Regions from separate parts of the Halomonas sp. 3A7M genome, predicted to be linked through region 1. Evidence: predicted binding sites of a transcription regulator. Region 1 holds the regulator's gene; each other region holds the start of a gene.
The links. Region 1 encodes sigma-54, which starts transcription at its own class of promoters, with help from an activator protein. Its sites were predicted from a motif close to TGGCACNNNNNTTGCTNT; they were not measured.

Region 1 (5,718 bases):
CGGCTAGCTCGCCGTTTGATGCTGAAGGCGTTCAGACTCGCAACAATCGCTTTATTGATCAGGGTAGTGTGGCCAGCTATATGCTGTCTGCTTACAGTGCGCGGCGTTTAGGCATGCAATCGACAGGTAATGCAGGTGGGGCACGCAATTTACGTTTGTTAGCGCCGCTGACGCCCCGAGATGATTTGCTGAAGCAGATGGGGCGTGGCATTTGGGTGACTGAGCTAATGGGGCAGGGGGTTAACGGCGTGACTGGCGACTATTCGCGAGGCGCGGCAGGCTTCTGGGTAGAAAATGGCGAAATACAGCACCCTATCGAAGAATTCACTATTGCCAGTAATTTGAATAGCATGTTTGCTGGCTTGGTCGCCGTCGGTGATGACATCGATACCCGTGGCAGTATTCACACGGGTAGCTGGCTAATTGATGCAATGACCGTCGCTGGTAACTAACAACTGAGCTAACAGCTCAGTTAGCACGTGTTTTGCTGATGTTAGTGGTCTTCGTCAAAACGTGCGTCGAACAGCGCTTCAATCGCCTCTAGTGCTTGTTCGGCGTCGTCGCCTTCCGCATGAACTCTAAGTTCAGTGCCACAAGGGGCGGCCAGCATCAATAACGACATAATGTTGGCCGCATCTGCCATTTGTTGTTGTTTGTAAACGTGAATGTTGGCCGAAAACTGTTGGCCACACTTGACGAGTTTTGTCGCTGCGCGAGCATGAAGGCCGCGCTGATTAGTGAGTGTTAAGGTTCTTTCTGGCACTCTGGTTCCTTTTAGCCGAGTGGGGTCGTGAAGAAAAGGCGTTGCTTATTGCGCGTTTGTTGAAGGCGCGGATGTGGAGGGCTGCTGCTCACTGAGGGTGTACTGCAAGCCTAGCTCACGATGACGGAGTTGAACCTCTCCCGCTTGTTTTACCAGCATTTGCGCCAGTTGTTCCACCATAAAGACAGAGCGGTGCTGCCCACCGGTACAGCCAATCGCAATCGTCATATAACTGCGTTGGCTATTTTGGTAAGCGGGTAGCCACTTTTCCAGCCATGTCTGGATATCATTGCGCATTTCTTCTACGACAGGATATCCCTTCAGAAAGTGGATGATATTGGCATCACGGCCAGTGTATTGGCGCAGTGTAGGATCCCAGTACGGATTTGGTAGGCAGCGCACGTCAAAGACGAGGTCTGCGTCAAGTGGGACGCCCCGTTTATAGCCAAATGACTCTAGTGTCAGGGTTAATCTATCTTCACGCTGTTGGGCAACCTGATCCGTTATCCGGCGGCGCAGGTCATGAACCGACAGACGCGATGTGTCGATCATCAGGTCAGCCAGATCACGGATGTCGAGCAGGGTTTCTTCTTCTTTATTGATGGCCTCTTCAAGCGTCATGTCACTATCACGCGTAAGAGGGTGGCGACGACGCGTGGCTGAGTATCGCTCAAGAAGAATTCGGGCATCGGTGGTTAGATAGATAACCTGGAAGTGAATGCTTTTCTGACGCAAAGATTCAAGCATTTTTGGCAGTTGCTTTAGTGCAGCAGGTAAATTGCGCGCATCGATACTTACCGCTAATTGGGGGCGTGCCCCTTGCTCACGAAGCTCATCCACCAGGGAGCCGAGTAGCATGGCGGGCAAGTTATCGATGGCACAATAGCCAAGATCTTCTAACGCTTGTAAGGCGATAGATTTACCGGACCCTGAACGGCCGCTAATGATCACCAATTGCATAGAGTTTCTCTTGGCATGCCAATAAAAATGGAGGTAAACGTAGGCAGTGTCTAGCGGTGGACTATTTAAGTAACAGGTTGTTCACGAATTTTTGCTGTTATAAGGTCCAATAGCTCACGTTGGCTAGCCGTTCTACGAAGCTGCTGACGTGTGTCAACGCTGTTCATGATAGACGCCACTTGCCCTAATAAGGCTAAGTGCGTGTCGTCCGCCTCTTCGGGTACTAAAAGTACGAAAACAAGGTCGACGGGATCGCCATCAATAGCATCGAAATCTACAGGCTCGGCTAACTTTAAAAAACCAGCGATAGGCGAGCTGCAGTGAGGGCTACGGGCGTGAGGAATGGCAACGCCGTTGCCTATTCCAGTGCTACCCAAACGCTCACGACCAATCAGGCGGCTGAAGACTTCTTGGCTATCTAGGCTTGGCGTGTTTTGCGCAATAAAGGTGCTGAAAAATTCCAGCACCCTTTTTTTGCTGCCCCCGGGGACGTCATACAGCACGCGCTCCGGGGGAAGTATGGTTTCCAACGTCATTGAGTTAACGCACGCCAGCGCCTTGGGCGCGAGCTTGTGCTTTTTCCTTGTGTTTAACGAGTTGACGGTCAATTTTGTCCGCTAGTGCATCAATCGCAGCATACATATCATTGTCTAATGCTTCTGCGTGTAGATCGGCACCTGCAGCATGCAGGGTGCAGGCAGCTTGCTGACGCTCCTTTTCAACAGATAAGGTCACTTGTACGGTGGTGATATTGTCATAATGGCGCTCAACGCGTTCCAGCTTCTCATTTACATAGTCACGCAAGGCGTCAGTCAGATCTACGTGATGACCAGTGATATTTACTTGCATTGACGTGCTCCTTATCCATCGGACTGTTCTTCGATTGTAACCCTTTTTGCGCTATTGCAAAGCCCCTAGACAGACTTTGTCTCGTTAGCACTGTTTTATTAGCGTAAACGGCGGCGCTCGCTTGAAGAGGGAATACCCATTGATTCACGATATTTGGCCACCGTTCGCCTTGCTACATTAATGCCACCCTCTTCCAATAGCGCCACGAGGCGGCTGTCTGAGAGCGGTTTGCCGGGCGGTTCATCTTGCACCAGTTTTTTGATTCGAGCCCGGATGGCGGTGCTGGAGTGACTGTCGCCGCCGTCCTGGCCACTTACTTGGCTGGAAAAGAAGTATTTGAGTTCGAACACACCGCGCGGGGTATGGATATATTTCTGGGTGGTGACCCTGGAAATAGTAGATTCATGCATTTCAACGGCGTCTGCGATATCGGCTAAGATCAGCGGTTTCATGGCTTCTTCACCGTGTTCCAGAAAGCCTATCTGGCGAGCTATGATTTCTCGGCCCACCCGCAGTAGCGTATCATTTCGACTTGAAAGGCTCTTGATGAGCCAGCGCGCTTCCTGGAGATGCTCTTTTAAAAATTGGTTATCTTGGCTCTTGTCAGCCCGTTTGATGAGGCTTGCGTAGTCAGGTTGAATGCGCAAGCGCGGCAGTGCCTCTGGGTTTAGCTCCAGGTGCCATCCTTCGTGGTCATGGCGGACGACTAAATCTGGCGTTACGTAGCTGTCATCTGTGTCGCCAAAGGCGCTCCCGGGGCGAGGGTCCAGGCTGCGGATCAAGCGGATTACGTCATCAAGCTGCTCATCATCTAGACTTAACCGCCGCTTTAGCAAACGCACATCATCTTTACCGAGCGCTTCAAGAAATTGACGCACTAAGCGCTTGGCAGGCATCAGCAGCGGTGTATCTTCGGGTAGTGAGGCGAGCTGCAGCATTAAGCACTCCCGCAGGTCGCGAGCAAATACACCGGTGGGCTCAAACTGTTGAAGGCGCAGCAAGGTTGTTTCAACTTCACGCTGGCTAAGGCCTTCATGCCCTTGGGCTTTAAGTCCTTCGCGAATGTCATTGAGAGGTTGAGTTAGGTAGCCGTTGGCATCCAGTGCATCGATGAGGCTTTCAGCAATGGCATGGTCGCGTGGTGAAAAATCTGTCATGGCGAGTTGCCAAAGTAAGTGGCCATGCAAACTTTGACCAGCGGCTTGACGCTCAAAGTCAGGCCCCTCGCTGCTGGCACCATGGCTACCTAGGTCTTGATAAGTGTCTGACCAGTCACTGTCAGTTGAGAGTTCGTTAGGAATGCTTTCGGACCATTCAACTTCCTGGGGTTCACTAACGGCCTGTTCGCCGAACTCATCTTCCTGCTCAAGCATTGGATTGGCATCAAGTGCTTGCTGAATTTCTTGACGGAGGTCCAGCGTTGATAGCTGTAACAGGGCGATGGCCTGCTGCAGCTGAGGTGTCATGGTCAGCTGTGTACCGATACGCAATTGAAGAGAAGCTTTCATGACCATCTGAGAACCACTCGTTAATCAGAAAGCTCCACCCTAGTGCGAGTTATGGCTTGGTGCAAGTGCAATAACTATGCCACCACTACTATTTTTTTTGCAGGTGGCTGTTTACAGGCGGAAATCAGCCCCCAAATAAACGTCTCTTACCCGCTGGTTGTTGAGAATTTCCTGAGGGGGGCCACTGGCGATGATATGACCGTCACCTACAATGTAGGCAATATCGCAAATATCTAGTGTTTCCCTGACGTTATGATCAGTGATTAGTACGCCGATATGGCGTTTTTTGAGGGCTCGAATGATCGTTTTAATATCACCCACTGAGATCGGGTCAACGCCGGCAAACGGCTCATCAAGCAGAATAAAGGCAGGCTCTGTCGCGAGGGAGCGTGCGATCTCAACACGTCTACGCTCTCCGCCCGAAAGACTCATGCCGAAGTTGTCACGAATGTGCGTGATGTGAAAATCTTCCAGTAGCGACTCAAGGCGCTGCTCCCGGGCGCTACGATCGAGTTCTTTACGAGTTTCCAGGATTGCCATTATGTTGTCGGCGACAGAAAGTTTGCGAAAAATAGAGGCTTCCTGAGGCAAGTAGCCAATACCTGCCATTGCACGTTCGTGCATGGGGGCATGGGTTAAATCAAGCTCGTCAATGCCAACCTTTCCCGCATCAGACTTTACCAAGCCGACAATCATATAAAACGATGTCGTTTTGCCAGCGCCATTGGGGCCTAGTAGCCCTACCACGCTGCCTTGAGATATCTCTAGGTTAATATCCTTAACGACACGGCGGCGTTTATAGCTTTTGGCTAGGTGGCGAGCATAAAGGGTTTTTATCGGCGCTGATTCTGAGGCTGTGGTTTGAGGTGCAGGCTCTGCGTTATTTGTCGCCACTGGACACTCCTATTGTTCCGGCTGAAGAGTCATGCGGATACGTTGTGGTTCACTACCACTAACATCAGAACGCGCCTGAACCACACCTTGGTCGATAAAATACTCTAAGCGTCCACCTTCAAAGCGATCTGCTTGCTGGGTCAGTTCCGCTTGGTCAATGAGCTCTACCCGACGCTCGGCAACATGATAAATAATGCGCTTTGCCCAGCCTTCCATTGGGCTAGCTTGGTCTTCGAGCTGGTTGCGTATATAGGCTCGTCCACCGGTTGCAACGGCGCGCGATAGCTCGCCAGCATCGTTGCGCTGAATCTCAACGCGATCTCCACGCAGTTGCATATTGCCCTGCCGAATATCGACGTTGCCTGAATACACAGCAGTGCCTGCGCGTTGATCGAGATCTAAACGGTCAGCCTCTACTTCTACGGGGGCTTGGCTTTGTGCCATGACCGGTAGCGCTGCCGCTGAAATGGGTAGCGCAATGACGAAGAGTGCCGTGCGAATAAGAGCGTTCATCGCGACTCCTACTGAGAACGAGTGGCAGGCGGGTGAACGCCGCGCACGTTATTGGTTAAGCGGATCTGGCTATCATCCAGCCATACATCCATGCGTGAAGCGCCAATGCGCTGGGGCGGTTGCTGAAGTATGGTTTCGGCATCGCTCCAAGCATGACGGGTGGTGCCATCATAATGTAATAACTCTGTATTCAGCTGCCAGCCCTCGTCGGGTGCAAGTAATTGGGCTGAG
Region 2 (5,718 bases), on a different contig from region 1:
CCAATAGCCGCAAAACAAAAAAGCACCTCGCTGCCAACGAGGTGCTGTGATGAGAATGACATGGTCGGTTAAGCGAAATTCACCCGCTTCTACCGACTTAAAGCCTTATATACTTTGAGACTTGATACGTTTAAAGGCCCGATAAACTCAAAGCACTGATAAACTTAAAGAACTGATAAGCTTAAAAATTTATAGAAACAAACAAGCATCGAGCGTTAAACCTTACCCTGGTTATCAAGCTCTACCGCTTCATGCATACGTGCTAGCACGTCAGGCATAGCCGCTTGCACACGGTTCCAACTGGGAATAAAGGGACGTTCGCGGGGGTTATCTAAAAACAGATTGCCGGCTTCTAGTAAATTGCTGGCAAATAGCTCCACTGCTTGCTCTTCACAGTGACGATCTAAACTTAGTCCATTCATTGTCGCGTCGTGATCATAGGCTTCAATGAGGTCTAAGGCCAAACGGTAGTAAGTTGCTTTGAGCGTCCGGAAATCTTCGCTGCTAAAGCTAACCCCTTGGGTAGCCAGCTTACGATACAGCGCTTTTGCGATATCCAGACTCATTCGGTTCAAGCCACTGGTCGCATCCTCTTCACTAACGGGCTGATGCTTATGGTCATAGGCGTCGGCAATATCGACCTGACACAGCTGACGATGGGAGTAGTTACGCTGCAACTCCGACAGCACGCCGATTTCCAATCCCCAGTCAGCGGGAATTCGGATGCCCTCAAGCACATCGCTGCGCATGGCAAATTCACCGGATAACGGGTAACGGAAGCTGTCTAAATAATCCAAATAGGGTAACGGACCACAGACGGTTTTCAAGGCACGTAGCAGCGGCGTCACCATCAACCGAGAAACACGCCCATTGAGCTTTCCTTCGGCAATACGCGGGTAATAGCCTTTACAAAAACTGTAATTGAAACGGGGATTCGCGACGGGATACATAAGGCGTGCTAGGAGGCCACGGTCGTAGGTAAGAATATCGCAATCGTGAAGACCAACGGTGGTGGAGCGACCTGAACTAAGCACATAGCCAGCGCAATACCATACGTTTCTTCCTTTACCTGGCTCTAATGCCCCCAAACCATGACGTTCTAATTCTTGGTCGATGGCGCGCAAGCGCGGACCGTCATTCCATAGGATTCGAGTGTGCTGGGGCAAGCGCGAAAAGAACTCCCGTGCAAATAAAAACTGATCCCGGTCTGCCCTGTCTAAACCAATAACAATTTCATTGAGATAAGGCACTTTCACCAGCTCATCAACAATCGCCGACAGCGCAGGCCCTTCCAGTTCAGAAAAAAGCGAGGGTAAAATTAGTCCCATTGGGCGACGTTTGGCAAACTGGCAAAGCTCTTGTTCAAGGGCTTCAACTGGCCGGCGTGTTAAGTTGTGAAAATCGGTTATCACACCATTTTGATGAAAATCACTCATACGCTAGCCTCCCGTGACTTGTAATCTGATGCAGCGGTGTCATTCACTGGCGTCATTTTTAGACGCCCGTCATCTCGCCCCCACCAGTGGGCTACCCCCTCAGCCCAGCCAGTTGGCCCAGTCGCGTTTGTTCGATATAGCGCACGGTTGTGCGGCTCAACGTCAAGTGCGTGGCAACCTCGAATCACCACCGCTTGATCGACAGTTTCCAGCATCGTGATATCGTTTGGGCCATCGCCCAAGCCCAATGACAGTGGCTGACTGCCTCGTAATGCAGTAAATCGTTTGATTAGCCACTCTACAGCACCACCTTTGTCAGATAAGCGTCCAATCACATGCCAAAAGCGTCCCCCTTGAGTGAGTTCAAGGCCATCGCCTTCAAGCGCAATTCGGAACGTTTCAAGTGCAGCTGCATTATCCTCCCAAATAAGCGGCTCACTCCCCTCCCGCTGCCGCGCTGCTTTCGCACGGATTTCATCAAGCCCAGTTAACGCCATTACCTGCTGAAGACTTAAGTCGCCCATGCGGGTAAACCGAACGCCCAAGCGCTTACGCCAAACGTTTAGTCGCGCTTTAATGAAGCCACTATCAACGCCGGTGTGTTTAATAACGACGCCATCCCGGCCATTACCAGGGCGATCTAAACGCGCATGACACCAACCAGGCGGCAGACCAATAACGGCGCCATTCTCAGCAATAAAGGGGGTCGCCGTTAGCCCAAGGGCTTCACGAAGGGGAATGAGTTCAGCGCGAGTTTTACTGGTAACCGGAATGACCGGAACCCCTAGCTGTTTAAGGCGGGCAAGCCAGGGCTTGGCAGGTGAGAAATCATAACTGTGGTGATCTAGTAATGAACCATCCAAGTCGGTGACTACCAAACGCGGTTGAAGCGCTGGGTCTATTGGTGACTGAGCATCACAGGGCAACGCAGTATGCCTTTGTTCGGTCATAGCACCACCTTTTTGCAATCTTAAAAGTCGTTACACACGCCCACTTTTAGATAAGCAACCAAGCAGTTTGTATGCCAATACAATTTTATTGTTAATAATCAGAAGATTGGCTCATAAAAACCAGCTGTCTTTTTATAAGCACCAAAACAACGCAATCATGACGCACCAAAATAGCGCGCAAATAAATTGAAGAAAATTCGACAAGCCCTTGGCAAAAGCCCACAAATAGCTATACTCAAATTGTACCCACTGGCAACCTTGTACACCCCTCACCTGATGCCAGTGGGCTGCAGTGAGACAAGCCCTTTCATACCCGCCTCCCCGGCGGGTTTTTTTGATCTATTCCCTAGTCAACGTGAATAACCACCTCAACGCGACGGTTGCGCGCTCGCCCTTCAACAGTATCGTTATCTTCTAGTGGCTGGGTTGCGGCTAGTCCAACCGCTCGTAAACGCTCCGGAGCAACCCCTGCGGCTTCCAGTGCCTCAACGATCGCAATCGCCCGCGCACTTGAAAGCGCCCAGTTGGACGAAAACTCTGGGGTATTGATGGATTGGCTATCAGAGTGCCCCTCCACCCATACTTCCCCCTCGAAGCGCTGAATGGTATCCATCAACGACCCCACTAGCGTTGAGCCCCCTTCTGTCAACTGAGCATCGGCAGAGGGAAATAGCAACCGATCTTGTACACGCAGGCTGATCCCTTCGGCGACCCGGGAAACTTCAACGCCTTCCAAATTAGGTAGATACGTCGAGGCCTCCACACGCTCAGCCAATCTCTCATCAAGTGCTAATGCGCTATTCATCGCCACATCAGACACTTTTTGTACATTAATAGGTGGACGGTCGGTGAGCACTACCATGTAATCCGCCAACGGTGAAACAGCCTGACGCTCATCGGTAGGCAGCAGCAACTGCGGAAGACTACTAGTGACAGCCGATGTCTGCGTATCTATCGAGTCTTCTTCAATCCGCGCCAATAAAGGTGGCGCCTCCACAACAGCAGTGCGAGCTTTAGGCAACCCTGCCACACCCAACGCAGCGCTAATCGCAAACGGGCTGAGCGTATCACTACTAGGTGATACGCCGAGTACCGTGCGCTGCTGGCGGACTTCAGCAAGCGCATCCGGCAGGGGTATTTCTCTAGCAGGCGATGACTCATAGCCGTACTCATCGGCTGTTTCTTGCTGAAACAATGATGGGCTTGTCACATTTGCCGCAGCAATAATAATAACGAACAAGGCTACCAGTAGCGTCATGATGTCAATATAGCTAATCATCCAACCGCTATTACTTTCATCTTCTGGATAGGCAGTTAGCAGTGAATCATGGCGCGGACCAGCGCGGTGGTCTTCAAGCATGGGAGTTTTCACTCATTCAAGTTTTTAACCTCGTGGCCGATATAGGGTAAGCGTGGCAAACTAGTCTATCAAAAGCCGTTTCGTAGCGAGAAGGAACAATCAGGTGCGCACCCGACCTATGTCATCAAGAACTGCTTCATTATCGACAATGTCACCATCCATGGTTCAACTATTGCGCCCTGCCTGTATTGGACTGGCGAGCCTGATGCTAAGCGGCTGCTTTTATGCCAACACATCGCAGGCCCCCATTGCGACTACCTACCCTTATAGTGAGCAGCAGCGCATGCAAGCGGCTCAGCACTGGGAAGTGCTAGCCCAACACGAAGCGGCAGGCATTCTTCGCAGTGAACGGGTTCGCTTTAGAGACCTCCATATTCCAGCGCAAGAGCATACGTCAGTTAGCGCCTACTATGGTGGCGAATTTGAACGTGGCTTTCGTACGCTATTAACAAGCGAACTGGTGTCGCGTGGTGGAAGCGTGATGACACACCCCAGCACTGGCGGCGCCACCGTCCAAGTAGACGTTGAAGTTGTTGAGCATCGTGATCGCGGCTATATACGCCCACCGTTTGGTGCTTACACCGCCCTTGCCGGTGGCGTGACCGTGGCTAGCATGGCACTAGGAAACTGGAGCGAACCTGCACTTGCATTAATTCCCGCAGCGATGGTGGCAGATACGACCAGCGGCAGTTGGACTTATGAGGGCAAAGAGGAGGTTATCATCACTACCCAGATCGTTGATAATGACCGCATTCTCTACTCCTCTTCTAATATTTATTACATAAATGCTGGTGATCGACGTCACTATGCGCCACATCGTGTTCCTCAAGCGCCTGCAACCCCTACTGTTTCTATCACCAATACTTGGTAATTACATGCTTTCACTCTCTTCCTCTCTGTCTCCACTGCGCGGCTTAGCAGTTGGTGCACGCCTACTTATCGCTGCGTTGCTTATGCTGTTTTTGGCTGGTTGCACTGCACTTGGCAATAACAATGGCACGCGAAATGCCGAGCCTCAGCCAGATCTCTCCGAACTAGCTCATGAGGCTGCCGCGCAAATGGTCGCCAGCAACCCGGACCTTACACGCCACAGCCCGATGATTGCGGCTACTTTTGTAAGTATTGATAACTTAAGCCAATCGTCGACATTTGGCCGTATTAGCTCAGAAATTATGGCGTCTGCTCTCGCAAGGCAAGGCATGCAGGTGCGCGAAGTCAAGATGCGTGACAGCATGTTTATTGAAGAAACCGTTGGTGAATTAATTTTATCCCGCCAAGTTCAACGTCTTAGCGCCCAGCACAATGCACGCTCGATACTGATGGGTACTTATGCACAAGGCCAGGACTATCTCTATGTGAGTGCACGAGTCGTTCGCGCTGGTGATGCGATGGTGCTTGGCAGCGCTGACTTTAAACTGCCGCTGGATAATAACACCCGCAGCTTATTGGAAGGTCAAGGCGGCTGGTAATTGATTCACCGCTTGCCGCGATACGAATGAAAAGGATGAACATGCCCACCCGCACAAGCAAACCACTTATCGTGGCCACTAGTCGCTTGATAAAGCTATGCGCAAACATTACCAAGCTGCTTAGCTATATTTTTCATGCCGTGCTGCCGAACAAGCGCTTCACGCTGCCAGCCTATGCCGCGCCCTGGCTGAAACCTAAAAACAAGTCGACTATTCCTCGTATTATTTGGCAGACCAACTTCACTAATAGAGTGACTCTTCCGGTTTACTTGAATTACTTGTTTAATCGTCTCATGGCCCCTCGTTTCGAATATCGTTTCATGATTACCGACGCGCGGAGTGACTTCATTAAAGAAAATTTCGACGACGCCCTGTTCACCAGCTATTCAAAGTTACAAATTGGTGCGGCGCAGGCTGATTTTTGGCGCCTCATGGTGCTTTACAAATACGGCGGCGTTTACCTTGATATTGACGCACATGCCATCTGGCCGCTTTCCCGTGTT
Region 3 (5,718 bases), on a different contig from region 1:
AACTTGCTGGTTGAGTAACGGCATCTACGTATCCTGGTCGGAAATTCGGCACGCACGCTGCCAAGCAGCCGCGTCTATTTCAATGAGTAACGGGCCACTTGAAACACGCTTAGCGAGTGAGTTTGCAAGCTCCTCAGGGCTTTCTACCCGCACGCTTGGGCAACCAAACCCTTCGGCCAAAGTAAGAAAGTTGGGGGCTTGAATATCCACGCCCAAACGAGCCACACCGTTGGCATCCATATAGCGGCGAATTTCTTCGTAGCCTGCGTTGTGCCACAGCACAATTACCACCGGCAGGCGTTCCTCCACCGCGGTAGCAAGCTCAGCAAGGGTGAACATCACCCCGCCATCACCGACAAGCGCCACCACAGGTAGATCAGCGCGAGCTAACTGCGCACCTAGCGCTGCTGGCAGCCCATAACCCAAGGTGCCGTAGCCGGTAGAGGCATTGAAATAACGCCTTGGCGCTGGCTGGCTGACTAGGTGGTTGCCCGCATACACCGGTGCAGTGGAGTCACCCACCAAAATCGCCTCCGGCAGATGGTCAGCCAGGGTCTTATAAAGCGGCACGAAGTCGCTAAAAGCCGGATCATTAACCAGGTTAAGTGCACTCAACGTAGTGGCTGTTCGTTCAATACCGCGTTCAACACCGTGGCGCTGCAAAGGTTCGGGGAAATGAGCGAGTAGAAGCGCTAGGCTACGTCCGGCATCGCCCACTAAACCAAGCGTTGTATGCTGATTACGCACCAGTTGTTCAGGGTCGAGGTCAATTCGAATCAGTTTTCCATGGAGGTGAAAGCCACCATCAAACACGACATCGTAGTCGGTCTCGCCAAGCTCGGTACCCACCGCCAAAATCACATCGGCGTTGGCCGCTAGTTCGCGCACCGCAGGCAGCGCGGCATTCGCGCCCAAATCCAGCGGATGGTCGCGACCCAGCAGCCCTTTGGCATTGATAGTCGTCACCGCAGGGGCATCAAGCCTCTCTACCAATGCCCGGGCTGCCTCTGGCGCTGCCACACAACCACCACCTAGCAGCAGCAAGGGTTGTTTCGCGGCCTTTAACAAACGGGCAGCTTCGGCAAGCCCTTCTGGGTCAGGCGCTGCTCGGTAAAGCGTTGGCGCTTGCCAACTGTCCGGTACCTTCACCGGCGCATTGAACAGATCAATCGGAATTTCAATATGCACCGGGCCTGGGCGCGCACCATTGAAGATCGCAAAGGCGCGGGCCAGCACGTCAGGTAGCGTATTGGCATCCAATAGCGTGTGGCTAAACCGCGCCACGCCACTGATCATCTGCTGCTGGCTGGGCAGCTCGTGCAGCCGACCTTGGCCTAGCCCCAGCGTATCCCGGCGGTTAACACTGGAGATCACCAGCATGGGGATAGAGTCTGCTAAGGCTTGGCCCATCGCAGTAGCAATATTGGTCATTCCCGGGCCAGTGATAATCAGACATACCCCAGGCTGACCGCTGGCGCGGGCATAGCCGTCGGCCATAAACCCTGCGCCCTGCTCATGGCGCGGGGTTACGTGGCGCACATCGCTACCTTCAAGCCCTCGGTACAGCTCCACCGTATGCACGCCCGGAATACCGAACAGAGTACGAACGCCATAGGTTTCACGTAGCAGGTGGATCAACAGCTCGGCACAGGTCATGGTTGAGTGATTGCGCATTGCGTCAGCGTTCATGACAGGCCCTCTCAGAAGAAAAATGTATGGGCCATAAAGGCGATGATGGGCAGCGTAATGGCCGTGCGCAGTAAGAAAACGGCGGCTAGCTCCCAGAGCTTAATAGGGATTTTTGATTTAAGTAGTAACGCGCCAATTTCCGACATATACACCAGCTGTGTCATGGACAAGCAAGCGATCACAAAACGGGTCAGCTCGCTTTCAATATTCGTCGCCAGCACTGCTGGTAAGAACATATCGGCAAACCCGACCAACGTCGCTGGAGCAGCCGCTTGTGCTTCAGGGATACGCAGCAACTCAAGCACCGGCACCATGGGGTAAGAGAGCCAGGTAAACAGTGGAGTAAACTCGGCTAAAATCAGCGCGACGGTGCCGATGGCAAATACCAAAGGCAGCAGTGTCAAAAAGATATCAATCACGTTGAGTAGTGCTAAACGCACCAACTCTTTTGGCCCTGGCGCATCCGCTGCCCGGCGAGTTGCCTGGAGCAAGCTGTAACGAAACAACCCTACATTTTCGGTGCGCTTCTCGCTTAACTGGCAGCCAACAGGCTCGTAGTAGTCGTTAGATTTGAGCGATAGAGGGGGAATCCGCGCCACGATGATGGCAGCAATCAGCCCTGACACGACTACCGTAAAGTAGAACTGTACGAAGAGATGATTGATATCAACAAAGTTAGTAACCAGTAAACTAAACGCGATGGAAGCCACTGAAAAGTTAGTCGCAATGACCGATGCCTCACGAGCATTGTAATAACCCTGCTCATACTGTTGGGCGGTGATCAATACCCCCACGGTGCCTGACCCCATCCAAGAAGCCGTTGCATCGATAGCACTGCGCCCAGGAAGATTGAAAATCACCCGAAACGGCTTACGCACCATGGTGCCGATAAATTCCATAAAGCCAAATTCGACCAAAAACGGGAGCAGAATCGCCGCAAAGAAGAAGAACGTCAGTAGCACCGGCGCCAAATCATTGAGCATTACGCCGCCAGTAAACGGTGCCGTCACAAATTCTGGGCCGACTTGAAAAAAGGTCATGACGACAAAGATGCCACCTAAGATGCGCATCACTACCCAAATAGTGTCTACGTCAAACATCTCTTGAAAGTGACCACGTTGCGCCCAGTTAGGCTTTGCCACTTTAACGTAAAGCGTTATCACTACGGACAGACATAGGACTAGCATGGCAATGGCAGGTAGTGCAGAGCCAAGCAGCGACTGCAACCCATCGGCCATTAGGCCCATGCCAATATTAATCGTTCCTCCCACTTGAAAAGGCACCAAAAACAAGAGGACGCCAATTAAGGAGGGAATCAAAAACTTCAGCAAATGAGCACGCTGAATTGGAGCCGACGGCTCGGCGTCATCCAATTTTACTTGAGAGAAAGACATACGGTTCACCTATTGGAAGTGATTATTGGAGGTGGGCTGGTGGCTTCCTGGCAGGCAATAAGCAGCCTGCCATTTCTCTGACCATTAGCGCTTTGTCAGGTAAGCGCTTTTTATTTATGAGCTATTTCAGGACAGCTTAATCACTGTGTTTCACGCCCGGCAGCACGCAGAGCATTTCGTACAGCAGTGTGGCGCCCATCAATGCGGTATTACCGCTGGGGTCATAAGGAGGCGACACTTCCACTAGATCACAGCCGACGATGTTCAAGCCTGCCGCACCGCGCACAATTTCCAGCCCTTGCGCTGAGGTCAGTCCGCCCATCTCTACCGTTCCCGTTCCTGGCGCAACGGAAGGATCCAAGCCATCGATATCGAAGCTGATATAGACAGGCACATCGCCCATCTGCTCGCGCACTTCTTCCATCAAGGGAGCAAGCGAGCGATGCCAGCACTCTTCAGCGGGAACAACGCGGAAACCCTGGCTTCGGCACCAATCAAAATCTTCGGCTGCGTAACCGGTACCACGAAGGCCAATTTGCACCACTTTGCCGTGGGCTAACAGGCCTTCTTCCTGAGCACGGCGAAACGGCGTGCCATGAGCAATTGGCTCACCGAACATGTGCTCGTTCACATCGGCATGGGCATCGATATGGATCAGCCCCACTGGCCCATGCTTTTTGGCAATGGCACGTAAAATGGGCAGTGTCAGGGTGTGTTCGCCACCCAACGTTAGCGGAATGCAGTTGTGTTTAAGCACGTCATCATAAAAGGCCGTGATGATGTCGACGCTTTTGGGCAGGTGAAACGTGTTGATGGGCACGTCACCGATATCGGCCACTTGTAAACTTTCAAACGGGGCGGCGCGGGTCGCCATGTTATAGGGTCGCAGCATGCGAGATTCATCACGAATCTGGCGTGGGCCAAGACGCGTACCAGGCCGGTTAGACGTACCAATATCCATTGGAATACCGATAAAAGCAGCATCTAAGCCAGCAGCACTTTCCTGAGTGGGTAAACGCATCATAGTGGCTGGCCCACCAAAGCGCGGCATACTATTGCCCCCAAGCGGCTGGTTAAAATCAGACATACAGATCTCCTTGGCGTTGTTCATGTTGTAGCTCGGAATAACAACTACATTGCACAGAACATGCCAAGTCTCTAAACGCCCTAATAATAGGGCTTTCAGCCATTATTGATGCAGTAATGAATCAAAATCACGTACACTTAAGTCATCTATGCATCATTGATGCAAAAATGAATTACAGGTTACTCAAGAGACAATCGCTGTGAGTGAAATCGATAAGTGCGTGCTAAAAACCATTGTAGAAACCGCCAACGATCACTTCTTCATCGTCAGCGGAGAGGGTCGAGTGCTTGATATCAGCCCCGGCGCTGAGGCTGTTTATGGCGCGCCCCGGGAAGAATTGCTAGGTAGTAGCGTTTACCAGCTTCAGCAAGCAGGCATTTTGAAGCCATCCATCACCTTAGAAGTGATGCGCACCCACCAGCCGGCCCAACTTATGCAGGTAACAGGCACCGGGCGCCGTGTGATAGCTCAAGCCTACCCTGTCTTTGTGAATGGGAAGTTAGAGCGTGTTATCAGCCGCTCCAGAGACTTAACCGACTTACAGCTCCTACAAGACGAATATGCGCTACTCCAGAAACGCTTTAGTGAGCACTTAAAACGTAGCCAAGCAGCCCACGGTGCCGAGGAACAAGCGCTGGACGACGCGCTGGATAACTTGCAGGCGCGAAGCCACGTTATGCGTGAAGTCGCCTTGCTTCTCAAACGGGTCGCCCCCTCGGACGCTAATGTATTGATGCTGGGAGAGTCGGGCGTGGGAAAAACCGCGTTTGCCAAACAGTTGCACCGTTGGAGCCAACGCCATAACCATCCCTTTATTGAGGTTAACTGTGCGGCCATTCCCGAAAACTTATTTGAGTCTGAGATGTTTGGCTATCAGCCCGGCGCGTTCAGCGGCGCGGCTCGCCAAGGAAAAGCAGGCTTACTAGAGCAAGCGGAAGGTGGCACGCTGTTTCTCGATGAAATCGGTGAGCTTCCCTTATTAATGCAAACCAAACTATTAAAAGTTATCCAGGACGGAAGCCTTACCCGGTTAGGCGATACACGACCGCGCAAAGTGGACTTTCGCTTAGTTGTCGCCACAAATCAGAATCTAGCTAAACAAGTAGAAGCGGGCCTATTTCGCCTGGATCTTTACTACCGTCTCAACGTCATACCGGTCACACTTCCCCCTTTGCGCGACCGCCGAGAAGATATTCCTGATCTCGTGGAAGCCTGTTTGAAGCGCCTTAACCAACGCTATGGGCGGCAAAAAATCCTGGGCAATCCAGTATGGTCAACGTTAATGGGAAGCGACTGGCCAGGTAACGTCCGCGAGCTTGAAAACTGGTTGGAAAGAGCTTGGCTATCCAGCCCAACGGATCAAATTGAAGCACCTAGCCTTCCTACGCAGCAGCCCCCTGCTAATCTGCCGCAAACGTCAATCTCTTCGCCAATAGCCGCCTTAGCCCCCGAAGAAACCCTAAAGCAGTACCTCGCCAGACTAGAGCGCGAGACACTGGAAGCGTTGAGCAAAACGCTTCCCAGCACGTACGCCATCGCTGAACGGCT
Region 4 (5,718 bases), on a different contig from region 1:
GCCTGAACACGGTTACGCCATTTGGTGCGGACACTGACCATATTGGACGTATCACTAAACAGTGCCGCGACTTGATCACCTAGCTGGCGTAATACGGCGGGGTCGCTGCCGTAAAGCCTAGCTTCGATCTTGGCTTTCGGGGCAGGGCCAACTTCCAGCGGGGCAATTTTATAGTCGATATCGCTGTGATCGCGCTCAAGTACCGCTTCGATATCCGCCATGCGCGCTTGCTGTATCGCTTTGTTATCGGTTTCAACAATTAGCTGTGAATAACTGGCATAGCGGTCTTCCGGCGCATAGGTCAGGGTAAAGCGCTGGGCACCGCCGCCTACCACAGTGGTGAGATGGCGGACACCCTCCATCTCCATCACCACCTCTTCCAACTCTGCAACCCGCCGTTGGGTTTCCAGAATATCGGTGCCTTCCGGCGTGCGGTAATCAACAAAGAAGATGGGCGTATTTGAGGCAGGGAAAAAGGCATTTTTGACGGAACCAAAACCGACAACCGCGCCTGCCAGTATGACCATCACCAGACCAAGTGTTAGCCAACGCAGCCGGATACCTGCCACAATCACGCGGCTAAACAAGCGGTACACCACTCCTTTATAAGGATCTTCATCTGTGCTGCTAGGCGCCACATTGCGAAACAACAGTTTGAAATAGAAAGGCGTGAGCGTCAGCGCTGTCAGCCAACTTAGCAGCAGTGAATAGAGCAACACATAGAACAGCGAGCCGATAAATTCACCGGTGGTATCTGGCGACAACCCAATCGGTGCAAAGGCGGCAACTGCAATCAGCGTAGCTGCCAGCAGAGGCCATGCGTTTTGTCGAACCACCTGATGCGCCGACTCACGAATACTTTGGCCACGCTTTAGGCCTACCAGCATGCCTTCAGTGACCACAATAGCGTTATCAACCAGCATCCCCAGCGCTATAATCAGTGCCCCCAGCGAGATTTTTTCCAATTGCAAACCGTGAATGCGCATCAGCATAAAGGTGCCAATAATGGTAATCAGCAGAATAAAGCCCATTAGTAGGCCGCTGCGCCAGCCCATAAACAGCATGAGAACCACAATGACGATGGCAACCGCTTGGATCAGGCTGACTAAGAAACCGGATACCGCCTCATCTACCACGCTCGGCTGGTCATAGACCACATTGAGCTCCATACCCAACGGGGTGCGTGCCTCCAGTTCGTCAAGCCGCTGTTCAAGTCGGGCACCTACTTCGACCACGTTGACGCCGCTTTCAAACGAGATGCCCAAGGAAATAGCCGGTCGCCCCATATCGCGATAAAGCTGCTGTGGTTGCTCGGTCAAGCCACGGGAAACCTCTGCGATATCGCTCAGCCTTACCAGCTCGCCGTTACCTTCACTAACGATTAACGCGCGTAAATCCTCAATATCGGCGGAACTACCCGAAGGCGTTACTCGGAAACGCTGCCCCCCCTGCTTCAAGTGACCCGAGTCCACTACGGCATTTTGCGTATTCAGCAATTGCTGGAGTGAACTTAGCGGAATGTTCAGCGCACGTAGCCGCTCTCGGTCGACTTCAATGAAAATGCGCTCCTCTCTCACCCCCGCCAGCGACACCTTTTCAACGCCGTCGACCAAGGCGAGTTCACGCTTAAGGAACTCGGCTTGGCTTTTCAAATCGGGCATGGCATAGCCATCACCGGTCAGGTTAATCATCAAGCCGAACACATCGCCAAAGTCATCGTTAACTCGTGACTGGCTGGCGCCTGGCGGCAAGGCGGCCTGCGCATCGCCAACTTTACGGCGCAACGAATCCCAAAGCTGCTGAAGTTCATCGTTTTGCACCGTGCTTTGCAGCTCGATGGTAATTTGAGAAAACCCGTTAGAACTCACCGAGCTGATACGTTTAATCGCGGGCATTTCCTGAATGGCTTCTTCCAGTGTCGAGGTGACTTCCTGCTCCACCTCTTCTGGCGTAGCACCAGGATACTGGGTGGTGACTAGCGCATTGCGAATGGTAAATTCAGGAAACTCAAGCTGCCCCATGCCAGTGAAAGCGAGCGCCCCGCCGAAGAGCAGTACCACGGTCATTAAATAACTAGCGGCCCGGTGGCGTAAGAAGTAATCAACCATCTTAGAGCCCCTGTTCCTTTTCCCATGGTGTTACACGCATATCAGCGCTGACACGATGGGCTCCCGCTGCCACCACACGATCATTCGCGGCTAGTTCGCCACTCACCTCTAACCCCTTAGAAGTTAAACGTCCCACCTCGACTGGCACCGCCTCTAAACGGTCCGGCGCCTGAAAACGCCACACCACCGCCTGCTCCGAGTTCTCACCTGGATAGCTAATGGCGTCAGGCGGCAAATGCCAAACAAGACTTTCAGACGCGGGTAATAGTTGGCCTAAATCAAGCCGCACGGTGGCGCTCATGCCATCAAGCAGCGTGATATCGTCGGGCTGCGGTAGCCGAAGCGTTACCTCATAGGCCAAACTTTGGGCGCTGGCCTGGGTGGTATAAGACGCCAGCTGCGCAAGGTAAGGTTTTTCGCTATTGCCAAACCGCACTTCAAAGGCCATCGCCATTTCAAACGGGGTCACCTCGTCGTTGCGCGGTATCTGCTGAACGATTTGCTGCGGTAAATGAAAGATCACATCAAGCTGCCCTGGCTGCTGAATCACCGCCACGGTTTCCTGCACCTGGACAATCTGCCGGTTATCTACCGGCACCTGGGCAATCACACCATCATAAGGTGCGCGCAGTTGGGTATTTTCCAGTTGCTCTTCGGCCTGTTCAAAGGTCGCCCGAGCGGCACGCAACTCCGCCTCTGATTCATCAAACCGTGCTTGGCTAATCGCTCCACGCTCTAGGGTATAGCGCATGCGTTCGTGAGTGGCCCGCGCTAGCTCTAAGCGCGAACGAGCGCTATCTAATTCACTGCGCATATTACGATCATCAATACGCGCGATCAGGGTGCCTTCCGTTACCCGCTGATCGGGAGTCACGTTAATCTCTAACAGCTCACCCGCCATGCGAAACGATAGATTGCTGCGTGTAGTGGCTTCAACGCGCGCAGGAAACTGGCGCTGCAGCGCGGCACCAGACGCTTCTAATGTCATCAGCTTCACCGGCCGAGGAAGAGGTTCATTCTGGCTCTCGGCATAAGCGTCACCTGTTGCCAGCAGCAGGGCCAGCAGCGCTGGAAGCAATCGAATCACAGTGTTACGCACAGCGGACTCCTCGGTGGTGTTATCAATACGCAGTCATAAAAAATTCACTGACATTCATGAATGTCAGTGAATGTGTATACTAATCGCCTACTGGCGACTTTGCCATTCAGTAATGCCAATATAAGTGCACTTTTTTGTTAGGAGCCGCTATGTCACGCCGCAAAGCTGAGGCTGAACGCACCCGCGAGACCATTCTTGATGCTGCAGAAGCTCAGTTTCTCGCTCAAGGGGTTTCGCGTACTACATTGGCCCATATTGCCGCAGCAGCAGGCGTTACCCGTGGTGCGATTTACTGGCATTTTGAGGATAAAGCGGCGGTATTCGATGCCCTGCTAGAGCGTGTTCGCGTGCCGCTCGATGAAATTGTCGATGATGCTGTTCTGCGACTGGGCCACACCCCCACCAAATGCCTGCAAGAGATTGCCCTGAGTGCGCTTGGCGCTATCTGCCATAATCTTCCGTTACAGCGCGCCGCCACCATCGTGCTGCATCGCTGCGAAAAGCTGGAAGATGATCATCCACGTATCAGCATGATCACTCGGCTTTCTGAGCATGCCGAAATGCAGGTTGAGCAGCTGTTTGAGAAAGCCCGGCAAACCGGCCATCTACGCGCTGACCTCACCCCCGCCAGCGCCCGGCGCCAGTACCATAGCTTTTTAATCGGCATTTGCTTTGATTGGTTACAAGACCCGCAGCAATTCTCATTAGCAGACGAGTACGAGAGTATGATCGAAACGTTAATGCGGGGGTTGTTGGAGAGTACGCTTTAAACGCCTTGGGGAGCTAAGCTTGGCACGCAGGTTGCTTATATAACAAGGGAGCCTCTGATTAATGTGATGAGCGCAGGCCAGACAAGGAAAAAATCAACGAAAAAGCGGAGTTTACGGGTTGTAAATGAGCATTTTGAGGCGATTTTTAACGCAGTATGGCCAAGCGCAATAGTTAATCAGAGGTTCCTAGGATAATAATACTCACCTGGAGTCTCCCCATGCACCACTCTGACTATCCGCTAAGTGAAGTCCCCACTAGCGCCCGTAAGGGCTTGCTCTCCACTTCCGTTGTGCTACTCGGCTTTACCTTTTTCACTGCCACCATGTGGGCCGGTGGTTCGCTTGGCCAATCGTTCCCGATTGGCCAACTGCTCTGGATCATACTGGTGGGTAACTTGTTGCTGGGCGCATACGCGGCAGCTCTTGCTTACATTGCCTGTAAAAGCGGCCTTAACTCCGTGCTGATGGGACGCTTCTGCTTCGGTGAAAAAGGCAGCAAACTTTCCGATTTTATTCTCGGCTTTACGCAGATTGGTTGGTACGCCTGGGGCACCGCGACGATTGCCCTAGTGTTAGTACGCACCACAGGGATGCCTGAATGGCTGGAAATCCCCTTAATGGTGCTATTTGGGTTTGGTTTCTGCGTGACGGCCATGATTGGCTATAAAGGTATGGACTGGCTTTCGCGCTTTGCCGTGCCCGCCATGATGCTGTTTATCTTGATTAGCCTGTTCACCGGGCTGGTGGATGCACGCGGATTTGCCGGACTAAGCCAGCAAACGCCCACGGAAAGCATGAGCGTGGCGGCAGCGATTACCGTCATCATTGGCACCTTTATTAGCGGAGGCACCCAAGCGACTAACTGGAGCCGCTTCGCCAAGACGCCGAAAATTGCCGTGATCGCGACTCTGGCGGCTTTTTTTGTGGGCAACGGCTTAATGGTGCTGACCGGCGCACTGGGTACCATGATTTACCAGCAGGCGGACATCGTCGATGTATTGATCGCGCAGGGCTTTGTCACCATCGCGGTGCTGATGCTGTTTCTAAATATCTGGACCACCCAGGACAACACCATCTACAACTTTGCCGTAGCGGGCTGCAATTTGCTGCGTACCGAGAAACGCCGCTTAGTCACGGTGTGTGGCGCAGCGATTGGTACCGTACTGGCAGTAGGCGGTATGTATAACCTACTGATTCCCTTTCTAGTACTGCTAGGCACCTTTATTCCTCCCATGGGCGGGGTGATCATGGCGGACTTCTGGCTCAAACATAAAGGCCGCTACCCTACTCTGGAATCCACTCAGTTACCCAATTTTAATCGCCGAGGGTTAGCCGCCTATGCATTAGGCGCTGGAGCCGCTTACCTCTCCCCGTTGCTCCCCCCATTGGTAGGTGTCGTGGTAGCGGCAGTTAGCTACGCTGTACTGCTTCGTTTAAACCACGCTACGCTAAGTGATACTTCCCCTTCGACTGCCAAACAATAAGTGAGTCACTAATTATATGAGCATGCAGATCATTAACGCCCGCCTACGCCAGCGCCCCGAGCTTTACCGGCTTGAGATTGAGAACGGTACGTTCACAGCGATTACCGCTCAAGACGCGCCACAAACGGCGGGGGATGGGCAAATTGATGCGGGCGGCAAGCTGCTTTGCGCGCCGTTCATTGAACCGCATATTCACTTGGACGCCGCGTTAACGGCGGGCGAGCCAAGCTGGAATCAAAGCGGCACGCTGTTTGAAG

Region 2: INT19_RS01095 (HAD-IIB family hydrolase) is a predicted target of sigma-54. The motif match lies at 2,446-2,463, and genes of this name have one in related genera.
Region 3: speB (agmatinase) is a predicted target of sigma-54. The motif match lies at 4,219-4,236, and genes of this name have one in related genera.
Region 4: codB (cytosine permease) is a predicted target of sigma-54. The motif match lies at 3,998-4,015, and genes of this name have one in related genera.

What each region holds. Positions count from the first base shown of each region.
Region 1 covers NZ_JABUZD010000162.1:127,650-133,367, forward strand. Annotated here, with positions in the region: gene pmbA (metalloprotease PmbA) at 1-452, shown strand, start outside; gene INT19_RS14445 (HPr family phosphocarrier protein) at 494-763, opposite strand; gene rapZ (RNase adapter RapZ) at 809-1,723, opposite strand; gene INT19_RS14455 (PTS sugar transporter subunit IIA) at 1,789-2,259, opposite strand; gene hpf (ribosome hibernation-promoting factor, HPF/YfiA family) at 2,264-2,572, opposite strand; gene INT19_RS14465 (RNA polymerase factor sigma-54) at 2,671-4,086, opposite strand; gene lptB (LPS export ABC transporter ATP-binding protein) at 4,192-4,917, opposite strand; gene lptA (lipopolysaccharide transport periplasmic protein LptA) at 4,984-5,487, opposite strand; gene lptC (LPS export ABC transporter periplasmic protein LptC) at 5,496-5,718, opposite strand, start outside.
Region 2 covers NZ_JABUZD010000018.1:4,633-10,350, reverse strand. Annotated here, with positions in the region: gene INT19_RS01100 (glycosyl transferase) at 216-1,436, opposite strand; gene INT19_RS01095 (HAD-IIB family hydrolase) at 1,433-2,386, opposite strand; gene INT19_RS01090 (OmpA family protein) at 2,733-3,746, opposite strand; gene INT19_RS01085 (hypothetical protein) at 3,907-4,617, shown strand; gene INT19_RS01080 (FlgO family outer membrane protein) at 4,622-5,215, shown strand; gene INT19_RS01075 (glycosyltransferase family 32 protein) at 5,257-5,718, shown strand, end outside.
Region 3 covers NZ_JABUZD010000066.1:98,516-104,233, reverse strand. Annotated here, with positions in the region: gene INT19_RS05915 (aldehyde dehydrogenase family protein) at 1-24, opposite strand, end outside; gene INT19_RS05910 (5-guanidino-2-oxopentanoate decarboxylase) at 25-1,689, opposite strand; gene INT19_RS05905 (YjiH family protein) at 1,701-3,083, opposite strand; gene speB (agmatinase) at 3,220-4,170, opposite strand; gene INT19_RS05895 (sigma-54 interaction domain-containing protein) at 4,370-5,718, shown strand, end outside.
Region 4 covers NZ_JABUZD010000066.1:20,673-26,390, reverse strand. Annotated here, with positions in the region: gene INT19_RS05580 (efflux RND transporter permease subunit) at 1-2,108, opposite strand, end outside; gene INT19_RS05575 (efflux RND transporter periplasmic adaptor subunit) at 2,110-3,207, opposite strand; gene INT19_RS05570 (TetR family transcriptional regulator) at 3,357-3,977, shown strand; gene codB (cytosine permease) at 4,196-5,461, shown strand; gene codA (cytosine deaminase) at 5,478-5,718, shown strand, end outside.